Regions from separate parts of the Streptomyces sp. NPDC102406 genome, predicted to be linked through region 2. Evidence: riboswitches for the same ligand, from Rfam matches in the RefSeq annotation. Region 2 holds a riboswitch; each other region holds the start of a gene.

Region 1 (3,791 bases), on a different contig from region 2:
TCGCCCAGGTCGATGCCGGAGCCGGTCAGCCAGCCGGTGGCCGGGCGGGCGCCGATGCCGACGACGACGGCCCCTGCGGGCAGCCGCGTCCCGTCGTCCAGGACGACGAAGCCCGGCTCGACGCGCTCCACGCGCGCGTGGGTGCGCAGCACGGCTCCGGCGTCGGCGTACCAGGCGGCCATGGGCGCCGCCATCTCGGCGGGCAGCGCCCCGGCCAGTGGCCGCTCGGCCGCCTCCACGACGGTGACCCGGCATCCCGCCTCGCGGGCGGCGGTGGCGAACTCGGCGCCGATCCATCCGGCGCCCACGACCACCACGTCGCGCTGGCCGGCGAGGACGGGCCGCAGCCGTTCGGCGTCGTCGAGGGTGCGCAGCAGATGGACTCCCGCAACGGCCTCCGTGCCCGGGAGCCTGATCGGTTCGGCGCCGGTGGCGAGGACGAGGACGTCGTAGGGGACGGGTCCGGTGGCGGTGTCCAGTTCGCGAGCGTCGGGCCGCAGTCCGGTGACCTCGCGGCCCACCTCCAGGGTGACGCCGAGTGCCGCGAAATCGACGTCGAAGGCCGAACCGTCGGCCTTGCCGAGCAGGACGGCCTTGGACAGGGGCGGCCGGTCGTAGGGCGGGTGGGGCTCCGCGCCGAGCAGGGTGACGGATCCGGTGAAGCCCTGTTCGCGCAGGGCCACGGCCGTCTGCACGCCGGCCATCCCGGCGCCGACGATCACGACGTGCCGTTGCCCTGGAGGTGTCCCGTTGCCGCTCCGCTGCTCGCTCATCGGATCACCTTAGGCATCTGATCTTGCGTCGGTCAGCGGTGCGGGCCACTCCCACGCCGTGACGTCCTGCACACGTGTCACCGGGTTTAGCGATCAAGGGCGCCGCGCCGCCCGGTCCGGGGCCGAAGGCTGCCTTACCCGGGGCCCGACGCAGGAGTTAGGGTGGCCGACGTAAAGCACTCGCGGGAGCCCGTACGCAGCGGGCTGAGAGGGAGGCTGGAGCGGCCTCCGACCGTACGAACCTGATCCGGGTCATGCCGGCGAAGGGAGGGGCTGGACGCCCATGTCGCGTACTCCACCCGAAGCCACCGACGTACTGGTCGTCGGGGGCGGCGTCATCGGTCTGGTCACCGCGTGGCGCGCCGCGCAGCGCGGTCTGTCCGTCGCGGTCGTGGACCCCGGACCCGGCGGCGGGGCCGCCCAGGTGGCGGCCGGCATGCTGGCCGCCGTCACCGAACTGCACTACGGCGAAGAGACCTTGCTCGCGCTGAACGTCGAGTCCGCGCGCCGCTATCCCGCGTTCGCGGCCGAGCTGTCCGAGGCGACCGGCCAGGACCTCGGCTACCGCGCCTGTGGCACGCTGGCGGTCGCCCTGGACGCCGACGACCGGGCGCACCTGCGTGAACTGCACGCCCTGCAGGAGAAGTCGGGCCTGGAGTCGGAGTGGCTGTCGGGCCGCGACTGCCGCCGCCTGGAGCCGATGCTCGCGCCGGGCGTGCGCGGCGGCCTGCGGGTCGACGGTGACCACCAGATCGACCCGAGGAGGCTCGCGGCCGCCCTTGTGACGGCCTGTGAGCACGCGGGCGTGGTCTTCCACCGGACCTGGGCCGAGCGGCTCTCCGTCGTACGGGACCGGGCGCGCGGTGTCCTCCTGGCCGACGGCACCGAGGCGGCGGCCGAACAGATCGTGCTCGCGGCGGGCAGTCGCAGCGGGCGGCTCGCGGGCGTCCCGGACGAGGTGCTGCCCCCGGTCCGCCCGGTCAAGGGCCAGGTGCTGCGCCTGACGGTGCCCCGCGCGTACGCGCCGTTCCTCAGCCGCACGGTCCGCGCGGTCGTGCGCGGCAGCCACCTCTACCTGGTGCCCCGGGTCAACGGCGAACTCGTCGTGGGCGCCACCAGCGAGGAGCTCGGCTGGGACACCACCGTCACGGCCGGCGGGGTCTACGAACTGCTGCGGGACGCCCATGAACTGGTCCCCGGCATCACGGAACTGCCCCTGACCGAGACCTGCGCGGGTCTGCGCCCCGGCTCGCCCGACAACGCCCCGCTCCTCGGCCCGACGGCCCTGCCCGGCCTCCTCCTCGCCACCGGCCACCACCGCAACGGCGTCCTCCTCACGCCCGTCACCGGGGACCTCATGGCGCACGTCCTGACCACCGGTGAACTCCCCGAGGAGGCCCGCCCGTTCACCCCCGGGCGGTTCTCCGGCCCGGGTGATCTCAGTAGTGACGCCTCCCTGGAGCAGCCCGCATGAACGTGTCCGTCAACGGTGAACCGCGCGCGGTGAGCACCGACACCACCCTCGAAGCCCTCGTCACCACACTCACCACGGCGCACTCCGGCGTCGCCGCCGCCCTCAACGAGACCGTCGTGCCCCGCACCCAGTGGTCCGCGACCCCGCTCGCCGACGGGGACCGCGTCGAAGTCCTCACCGCCGTACAAGGAGGCTGACCCGCCATGGCCGACGACGCTTTCGTCCTCGCGGGCGCCACGTACTCCTCGCGCCTGATCATGGGCACGGGGGGCGCCCCGAGCCTCGACGTCCTGGAACGCGCCCTGACCGCCTCCGGCACCGAACTCACGACGGTGGCGATGCGTCGCGTCGACGCGACGGTGCACGGCTCGGTCCTGTCGGTCCTGGAGAAGCTCGGCATCCAGGTCCTTCCGAACACGGCGGGCTGCTTCACGGCGGGGGAAGCGGTCCTGACGGCCCGCCTCGCGCGCGAGGCGCTCGGCACGGACCTCGTCAAGCTCGAGGTCATCGCCGACGAACGCACTCTCCTGCCGGACCCGATCGAGCTCCTGGACGCCGCCGAGACCCTGGTCGACGACGGCTTCACGGTCCTGCCCTACACGAACGACGACCCGGTCCTCGCCCGCAAACTGGAGGACGTGGGCTGCGCGGCGATCATGCCGCTCGGCTCCCCGATCGGCTCCGGCCTCGGCATCCGCAACCCGCACAACTTCCAGCTCATCGTCGAGCACGCGCGCGTGCCGGTGATCCTGGACGCGGGCGCGGGCACGGCCTCCGACGTGACCCTCGCCATGGAGCTGGGGTGCGCGGGTGTGATGCTCGCCTCCGCGGTGACCCGCGCCCAGGAACCGGTGCTCATGGCCGAGGGCATGCGGCACGCGGTGGAGGCGGGCCGGCTGGCGTACCGCGCGGGCCGCATACCCAAGCGGCATTTCGCCGAGCCGTCCTCGCCCACCCGGGGCCTGGCCCGCCTCGACCCCGAGCGCCCGGCCTTCTGACAGGGTCACAGCTCTGCTGCAGTACGGGCCCGGTCCCGCAGCGGGCCCGGGCCCTGTCAGTCGCTCCTCGTAGACTCACCTGCGTGGACACGACCCTTCAGGACCCGTTGCTCGGGCACGTGCTCGACGGCCGGTACCGCATCGACGCACGCATCGCGGTCGGCGGGATGGCCACGGTCTACCGGGCCGTGGACACCCGCCTCGACCGCGTGCTCGCACTCAAGGTGATGCACCCCTCCCTGGCGGCCGACGTGTCGTTCGTCGAGCGTTTCATCCGCGAGGCCAAGTCGGTGGCCCGCCTCTCGCATCCGAACGTCGTGGGCGTCTACGACCAGGGCGCCGACGGCGCGTACGTCTACCTGGCGATGGAGTACATCGCGGGCTGCACGCTCCGCGACGTCCTGCGCGACCGTGGCGCGCTCAGGCCCCGGGCCGCGCTCGACATCCTGGAGCCGGTGCTCGCCGCGCTCGGAGCGGCACACCGCGCGGGCTTCGTGCACCGCGACATGAAGCCGGAGAACGTCCTGATAGGGGACGACGGCCGGG
Region 2 (3,791 bases):
CGGAACCCAACAGGCCCGCGGAGCAAGCGAGTTGGCATGCGCCCCACATCGGACCCTCGCCCCGCCCGGAACCTTTCAGCCCGAAGACCCCGCCCGCCGCGATCGAGGACCTGCGCGCACGCCTGCGGGCGACGACCTGGCCGGACTCGTTCTGGCGCTGCTCCAAGGTGGTCCCGCTCCTCACCGATCCCGGGGCGCACGGCGCGGACCCCGCCGACGCCTTCGACGTGGTCGTGCCCGACAACCCGGGTCACGGGTACTCCGATCGGTCCGCCGCTCGACGCGATCGCCGTCGCCGGTTTCCGGGCCGAGCTCATGTCCGTCCTCGGCTACGCGAGGTTCGGCGCCGCGGGCGAGGGGGGCGTACGCCGCGATGCACCGCACGAAGCCGCAGACCGCAGCCTTCGGACTCACCGACTCACCGACTCACCCGCCGGGCTCGCCGCGTGGAGCGTGGAGAAGCTCCGGGCGTGGAGCGACTGCGGCGGGGACGTCGAACGCAGCTTCACCAAGGACGAGATCCTCACCAACGTCACCCTGTACTGGCTGACGCGGACGATCGGCTCGTCGATGCGGATGTACCACGCGAACGCGGCGATCGACCCCGCAGCTCACCCGAAGGGTCGAGGTGCCGTCCGGTTTCTCGGTCTTCCGCGGCGATGTCGTCCGCCCGCCGCGCGCCTGGCTCGCGCGCACCACCCACCTGGTCCGCTTCACCGAGCCCGCCCGCGGCGGTCACTTCGCGGTGTTCGAGGAGCCCGAGCTCTACGCGGAGGAACTGCGGGCGTTCTTCCGGCCGTACCGGACGCCCGGCCTGAGCGGGGCGTAGATGACCAGCGCGGTCATGAAGGCGACGTAGTAGCCGAGATCCGCGCCGTGCAGCGCCCGCGCCACCGGGCCGACGTAGAGGCTCGTGTCCATGAACGGGACCGTGGCGGCGAAGGCGGCGAGGAACGCCAGGAGCGCGGGCCAGGAGGGCCGTCGCCGGGAGAGTTCGGTGGCGAGGTCGAGGGGGGCGCCCGCTCGCGCGCGGGCCCGGGCCAGCCAGTCGACGAGGACGACGGCGACGAAGCCGGGGATCCAGTAGCCCACGAACAGGAGTACGTCCTGGAAGCGGGCCGCGGTGTCGGCGGCGTGCATCCACAGCGCCAGCGGGAACCCGAGGAGCGCGGCGAGCCCGGCGGCGAGCGGGCGTGGCAGGCGGGCGCCGATGACCTGGAGTGCCAGTGAACCGCTGTAGTCGTTCATCGCGTTGCTGCACAGCGCGGCCAGCGCGACGGCCAGGAGCCCGACGGAGCCGATCACTCCCCCGCCCAGCAGTGTGTCGACGCCCCGGGCGGTCTGGTCGGTGAAGACGGAGGCGCCCCAGAGCCCGAGCGTCTGCACGGCCGTGAAGGACACGACGATGCCCGCCAGCGTGCACCAGAACATGCGGGGCGCCGAGGTCGTGCGCGGCAGGTAGCGGCTGAAGTCACTGGCGTACGGGGCCCAGGAGATCGCGAGGCTCAACGCGATGGTGGTGGTGAGGACGAACGCCCCGGCGCGGTCGGCGCCTTGAGCGCTTCCGTGGCCGGCGGGCGTGACACCGGTGTGCGCCAGCCGCAGCGCCAGGGCGCAGAGGGCGACGGCCAGAACGGCCGTCATCCACTTCTGGAGGCGGTGGACGGCCTCGTAGCCCAGTGCTCCGAAGGCTCCCTGGGCCGCCATCATCACCAGCGCCCCGAGCCAGAACGGCCAGCCGCAGAGACGGGCCAGCGCGTCCGCGCCGAACAGTCCGATGAGCGCGTCCCAGGCGATGGACGACAGCCATTGCAGGGTGCCGGGGACGACGACGCCCCGGCCGAACGCCAGGCGGGCGAGGGGCAGTTGCCCCGCTCCGGTGCGGCTGCCCCACGTGCCGAGGTACGCGGTGGGCACGGCGCCGAGCACGGTGCCGAGGACCACGGCGGCCAGGGCGGTGGCGAAGTCCAGGCCGAGGGCGATGCCGACGGTGCCGGTGAAGACGCCGCTCATGGTCAGGTTGGGCGCGAACCACACGGTGAACAGCCGTCCGGCGCCGCCGTACCGGGCGTCCTCGGGGACCGGCGCGATGCCCCGCGCCTCGGGCCGCCAGTCGCCCGGCGCGGCGGGCATCCGTCCGTCGAAAGCGGGCGTGGTCGCGGGCGCGTGCGGTGTCGGCATCGCTGACATCCCTCCGCCAGTGCTAACTGGTTCAGGTTCTACGGGTGTGATCTCAGCCCCGTCGATGTCGTGGGGCACCCCGTGTCGGGCAGTACGGATGCGAAGACTAGCCGCTAGTTCAGGACGCCCGCTCCCCCGGCCTCCGGTGCCGAGGACCGGCAGGCCTCCAGGGCGCTCAGGACGGTGTCGTGGATGCCGCCCGACAGGCGATCGGCACCCTCGGCGTCCAGCACGGGGCGCGCGGTGGTGCCGGGGACGACGGCGAGGAAGCCGCCCGGCAGCGCCTCGGTCTCCGGGCCCGCGCCGACGAACTGCCGGACCGCGTCCGCAGAGCAGCGGTCGACCTCCCGGAAGTCCACCACGAAGAGCCGCTGTCCGGTCCGTGCCGTACGCGTCAGCAGCCCGCTCAGCTCGGCCGCGGCGGGTCCGTCGAAGTCGCCGACGACCTCGACGACCAGGACGCCGCCGTCCTCCCAACGCGCCGGAAACCGCGCCCCCGCTCGCTCCATCCTCGGACCCCTCAGTCGGCGGGCGGCGCAGCCGGCGCGGCCCGTGTGGGGCGCGCCTACCCACGGCCGGGCGGCACACGCCCCCGGCCGGCGCGAGGTTCCGGCCGATGTCACGCGAGACACCGCCGGTTTCCCACGTTTCACCCTCGTTGTTCAGGGGACTTCGTGCGACACGGATCACCTCGAACCCCTCCCGGGAGGGTTCGGCAGTGAGCCCGCCACCCCGCCCTCCGCCTCCGGGCGGAGGGCGGGGCCCTCAGACCTCCGCGGCCCCCTGCGGCAGGCCGGGTTCCGCGATCGGGTGAGCGGGGCCCGGCACGGGGCAGTCGGTCGGGATGAAGGCAGCGATGAAGTCATCCGCCCGGTATCTGGCCGTCGGGGCTCTCGTGCTGGCGGCGGGCCCTCTTCTGGCGGGGTGCGCGGAGGGCGACGGGCACGGTCGGTCCGACGCGGCGGACGCACAACTGACAGGTTCCGTCACGCGTCTGACGATCACCACGGAGAACGGGGTGCGTCTGCGGCCCGCCGACGGTGACGAGATCGGCGTCGACCAGGCCGTCGCCTCCCACTGGTCCGGGCACGGCCGCAGCCGGGTCCTCGATCTGTCGTGCCGCAAGGACGACGGGCCGGACCGCCCCTGCCCGCGCATGCCGGAGATCGGCGTCCCGGCCGGGACCTCGGTCACCGTCACCGCGCGCAACGCCGGGGTCGATGCGGCCGGGGTGTCCGGCCCCCTGGACCTGACCACCGTCAACGGCGATGTGACGGTGACGGGTTCGGGGCAGCGCGAGGCGACGGTACGGCTCGCGACCCGGAACGGTTCCGTGCGGACCACCGCCGTACGCGCGTCGGCACTGCGGGCGCGTACGGTCAACGGTGATGTCACCCTGGGGTGCGCCACCGCCCCGCGGCAGGTCGCCGGGCGGACCGTCAACGGCTCGGTGGACGTCTCCGTCCCGCACGACTCCCCCGCCTACCGGGTGAACGCCACCACGGACAACGGCCGCCCCCTGATCACGCTCCCCGCGGGCGGCGACCGGCCCGCCCGCACCATGACGCTGACCACGGTCAACGGTGACGTACGGGCCGCCCGCGACTGAG
Region 3 (3,791 bases), on a different contig from region 2:
CGGCACGCCGCTTGCAGGACGAGATCGGCAGCCTCGTAGGGACACTCGGCTTCTCTATCAGCATCTGAAAACTCACTCCTTGTAATCCCTCGTGTACGTTGAGCAAGATGCCACCAGTGTCAGGAAGGTCATTCCTGGCCAATCGACGGCAAGTTGACGGGGTAGGCGATGCGCGAGTCGGTCCAAGCAGTACAGGCAGAGGTCATGATGAGCTTCCTCGTCTCCGAGGAGCTGTCCTTCCGCATCCCGGTGGAACTCCGGTACGAGGCCGGGGATCCGTACGCGGTACGACTCACCTTCCATCTCCCCGGGGACGCCCCCGTGACCTGGGCGTTCGGCCGCGAACTCCTCGTCGACGGGGTCAACGGGGCGACCGGTGACGGCGATGTGCGGATCTCTCCCGTGCTCTTCGCCGGGTGTGGCGACGAGATGCCGGGCGAGGTGCACATCCGGCTCCAGGTGGGCGGCGACCACGCACTGTTCCGAGTCGGCGTCGCGCCCCTCGTCGCCTTCCTCGACCGCACCGACAGGATCGTCCCGCTCGGTCAGGAACAGGCACTGGCCGACTACGAGGCCGAACTCGACGAAGCCCTCGACCGGATCCTCGGCGAGGAGCAGAACGCCGGCTGAGCACAGGGGCCCGGCAGGGCAGTTGACGTAACGCTTCAGCAGCGCGGTGCACCCGAGCGTTCCGTGCCGCTCAGCGCTTGCGTCGCCGCCCCCTGCCACCGCGGGCCGGAGCGGACTGTGCGGGCTTGTGCCCGCTCGGCCGGTCGGCGGAGACGACCAGCGCCGCCAGCGCCGTGGTCACCGGAACGGCGGCCACCAGCCCGATCGAGCCCACCAGCGTGCGGACGATCTCCTCGGCCACCAGCTCACTGTTGGCCACGTCCGTCACGCTGCTCTGCGCGATCGAGAAGAGCAGCAGCAGGGGCAGCGCCGCGCCCGCGTACGCGAGGACCAGGGTGTTGACGACGGACGCGATGTGGTCCCGGCCGATGCGGATGCCCGCCCGGTACAGGCCGCGCCAGCCCATCAAGGGGTTGGCCTCGTGCAGTTCCCACACGGCCGACGTCTGGGTCACCGTCACGTCGTCCAGTACGCCGAGCGAACCGATGATGACGCCGGCGAGCAGCAGACCGCTCATGTCGATGTGCGGGTACAGGCCGTGGATCAGACCGGTGCTGTCGTCCGTGTTGCCCGTCAGCGCCGCCCAGCCGATGAACAACGAGCCCAACAGGCCGATGAGCAGCAGCGACACCAGGGTGCCGAGCACGGCGACCGAGGTCCGGGCCGTCAGACCGTGACACATGTAGAGCGCGATCAGCATGATCGCGCTCGCCCCGATCACCGCCACCACCAGAGGGTTCGAGCCCTGGAGGATCGCCGGCAGGATGAAGAGCGTCAGCACCAGGAAGCTGACCGCGAGCGCGACCAGGGCCATGACGCCGCGCAGACGGCCCACCACGACCACGGCCAGGGCGAAGATCCCGGCCAGCAGCGCCATGGGGAACTTCCGGTTCACATCGGTGACCGAGTACTGGAGGTTCTTCGGGGCGTCGGGAGCGTAGGCGACGATCACCTTCTGCCCCTCGCGCAACTGCCGGGGTGAATCAGGCTGGACGACCTCCGTGAACGTACGGCCCTCGTCCTTGCCCGTGTCGATCCGGATGGACGCCTTCCCGCACGTACCGGACGCCTGCCGCTCGGCCGAGGAACCTGCCGACGGAGCGGCCTGGGACGCGTCACCGGAAGGTGCGGTACCCGGAGCGCTCACGGACGCGCAGTCGACCTTCTCGACCCCGACGACCGTGGCCTGCTGCGTCTGCCGGTCGAAGCCGACACCGGTCCGCTCATGGGCAGGAGCGCCTCCGGGCCACAGCACCACGAGCCCCACGACGACCGCCACGGAGAACGGCACCAGGATCGCCGCGATGACCTTGCGCAGATGCCGGGAGACGGGCGCGGCCGGGCCGTGACTGTGCGAGTGGCCATGGCCGGCCGGGCCGTGACCGGCGCCGGACGGAGTGGAACCGTGCGGCGGTTGGGGCGGCGGAGGCGGGGGCTGCTGCGTGGTGGTCACCGCCCGATCATCGCAAGAACGGCAGGGGCCCTCTGTTCAACGCGTCCGAAGGGACGCTAGCGTGGAGGCACCTTTGCAAACGCGGGAGCTCGGAGCACCGGGCTGAGAGGGCGCTGACCTTCGTCCCAGCGCGTTTCACGTGAAACAACGTGAAGCGCCGACGACGAACATCGCTGCGTCGACCGCCGAACCTGTTACCGGGTAATGCCGGCGTAGGGAGTAGGTCTCATGACCACAACGGACACACGCACGCCTGCCTCCAACGGCTCCGAGCCGGAGGGCGGGAAGTCCATCGGCTGGCACAAGGGGTACATCCAGGGCTCACGGCCCGACCTCAACGTGCCGGTCCGCCAGGTGCACCTCACCAACGGCCAGGCCGTCACGCTGTACGACACCTCCGGCCCGTACACCGATCCGACCGTCGACACCGATGTCCGCAGGGGGCTCGCCCCTCTCCGGGAGAACTGGATCATCGCCCGCGGGGACACCGAGGAGTACGCGGGCCGCCCCGCCCGCCCCGAGGACGACGGCATCAAGCACACGTCGCCGCGCGGCGGGCTGCGCAACCTCGACGCCGTCTTCCCGGGTCGCCCGCGCCAGCCGCGTCGCGGCAGGAACGGCGAGCCCGTGACCCAACTCGCCTACGCCCGGCGTGGAGAGATCACCCCGGAGATGGAGTACGTGGCCATCCGGGAGAACGTCGCGCCTGAGGTAGTGCGTGAGGAGATCGCGGCGGGCCGCGCGGTCCTCCCCGCGAACGTGAACCACCCGGAGATCGAGCCGATGATCATCGGCAAGCGGTTCCTGGTGAAGGTCAACGCCAACATCGGCAATTCCGCGGTCACCTCCTCCATCGAGGAGGAGGTGGAGAAGATGACCTGGGCGACCCGCTGGGGCGCCGACACCGTCATGGACCTCTCCACCGGCCGGAACATCCACACCACGCGCGAGTGGGTGCTGCGCAACTCCCCCGTCCCCATCGGTACCGTGCCGCTCTACCAGGCCCTCGAAAAGGTCGATGGCAAGGCCGAGGAACTGACCTGGGAGATCTACAAGGACACGGTCATCGAGCAGGCCGAGCAGGGTGTGGACTACATGACGGTCCACGCGGGCGTCCGCCTCCCGTATGTCCCGCTGACCGCCAACCGCAAGACCGGCATCGTCTCCCGCGGCGGCTCGATCATGGCCGCATGGTGCCTGGCGCACCACAAGGAGAGCTTCCTCTACGAGCACTTCGAGGAGCTGTGCGACATCCTCGCGGCGTACGACGTCACGTACTCCCTCGGTGACGGGCTGCGCCCCGGCTCGATCGCGGACGCCAACGACGAGGCGCAGTTCGCGGAGTTGCGGACGCTCGGCGAACTCAACTCCGTCGCCAAGCGGCACGGCGTCCAGACCATGATCGAGGGCCCGGGCCATGTCCCGATGCACAAGATCAAGGAGAACATCGACCTCCAGCAGGAGATCTGCGAAGAGGCGCCGTTCTACACGCTCGGCCCGCTGACCACGGACGTCGCTCCGGCGTACGACCACATCACGTCCGGGATCGGTGCCGCGATGATCGCCTGGTGGGGCACGGCGATGCTCTGCTACGTCACGCCCAAGGAGCACCTGGGGCTGCCCAACCGCGACGACGTGAAGACCGGCGTCATCACGTACAAGATCGCGGCCCACGCGGCGGACCTCGCCAAGGGGCACCCGGGCGCGC

Evidence for each region. A riboswitch is a leader RNA that binds a small molecule or an ion and turns the genes downstream of it on or off. The one in region 2 is predicted to bind thiamine pyrophosphate.
Region 1: another riboswitch for thiamine pyrophosphate. It lies ahead of thiO (glycine oxidase ThiO); the one in region 2 lies ahead of ACIRF8_RS10670 (purine-cytosine permease family protein).
Region 3: another riboswitch for thiamine pyrophosphate. It lies ahead of thiC (phosphomethylpyrimidine synthase ThiC); the one in region 2 lies ahead of ACIRF8_RS10670 (purine-cytosine permease family protein).

What each region holds. Positions count from the first base shown of each region.
Region 1 covers NZ_JBIWKP010000001.1:1,491,591-1,495,381, reverse strand. Annotated here, with positions in the region: gene ACIRF8_RS06870 (NAD(P)/FAD-dependent oxidoreductase) at 1-773, opposite strand, end outside; TPP riboswitch at 946-1,059, shown strand; gene thiO (glycine oxidase ThiO) at 1,057-2,247, shown strand; gene thiS (sulfur carrier protein ThiS) at 2,244-2,444, shown strand; gene ACIRF8_RS06855 (thiazole synthase) at 2,451-3,245, shown strand; gene pknB (Stk1 family PASTA domain-containing Ser/Thr kinase) at 3,329-3,791, shown strand, end outside.
Region 2 covers NZ_JBIWKP010000002.1:457,598-461,388, forward strand. Annotated here, with positions in the region: partial or broken gene ACIRF8_RS10665 (alpha/beta fold hydrolase) at 102-829, shown strand; gene ACIRF8_RS10670 (purine-cytosine permease family protein) at 766-2,190, opposite strand; TPP riboswitch at 2,173-2,273, opposite strand; gene ACIRF8_RS10675 (hypothetical protein) at 2,295-2,690, opposite strand; gene ACIRF8_RS10680 (DUF4097 family beta strand repeat-containing protein) at 3,038-3,790, shown strand.
Region 3 covers NZ_JBIWKP010000006.1:186,864-190,654, forward strand. Annotated here, with positions in the region: gene ACIRF8_RS24885 (IclR family transcriptional regulator) at 1-68, shown strand, start outside; gene ACIRF8_RS24890 (SsgA family sporulation/cell division regulator) at 169-630, shown strand; gene ACIRF8_RS24895 (YibE/F family protein) at 701-2,083, opposite strand; TPP riboswitch at 2,155-2,319, shown strand; gene thiC (phosphomethylpyrimidine synthase ThiC) at 2,312-3,791, shown strand, end outside.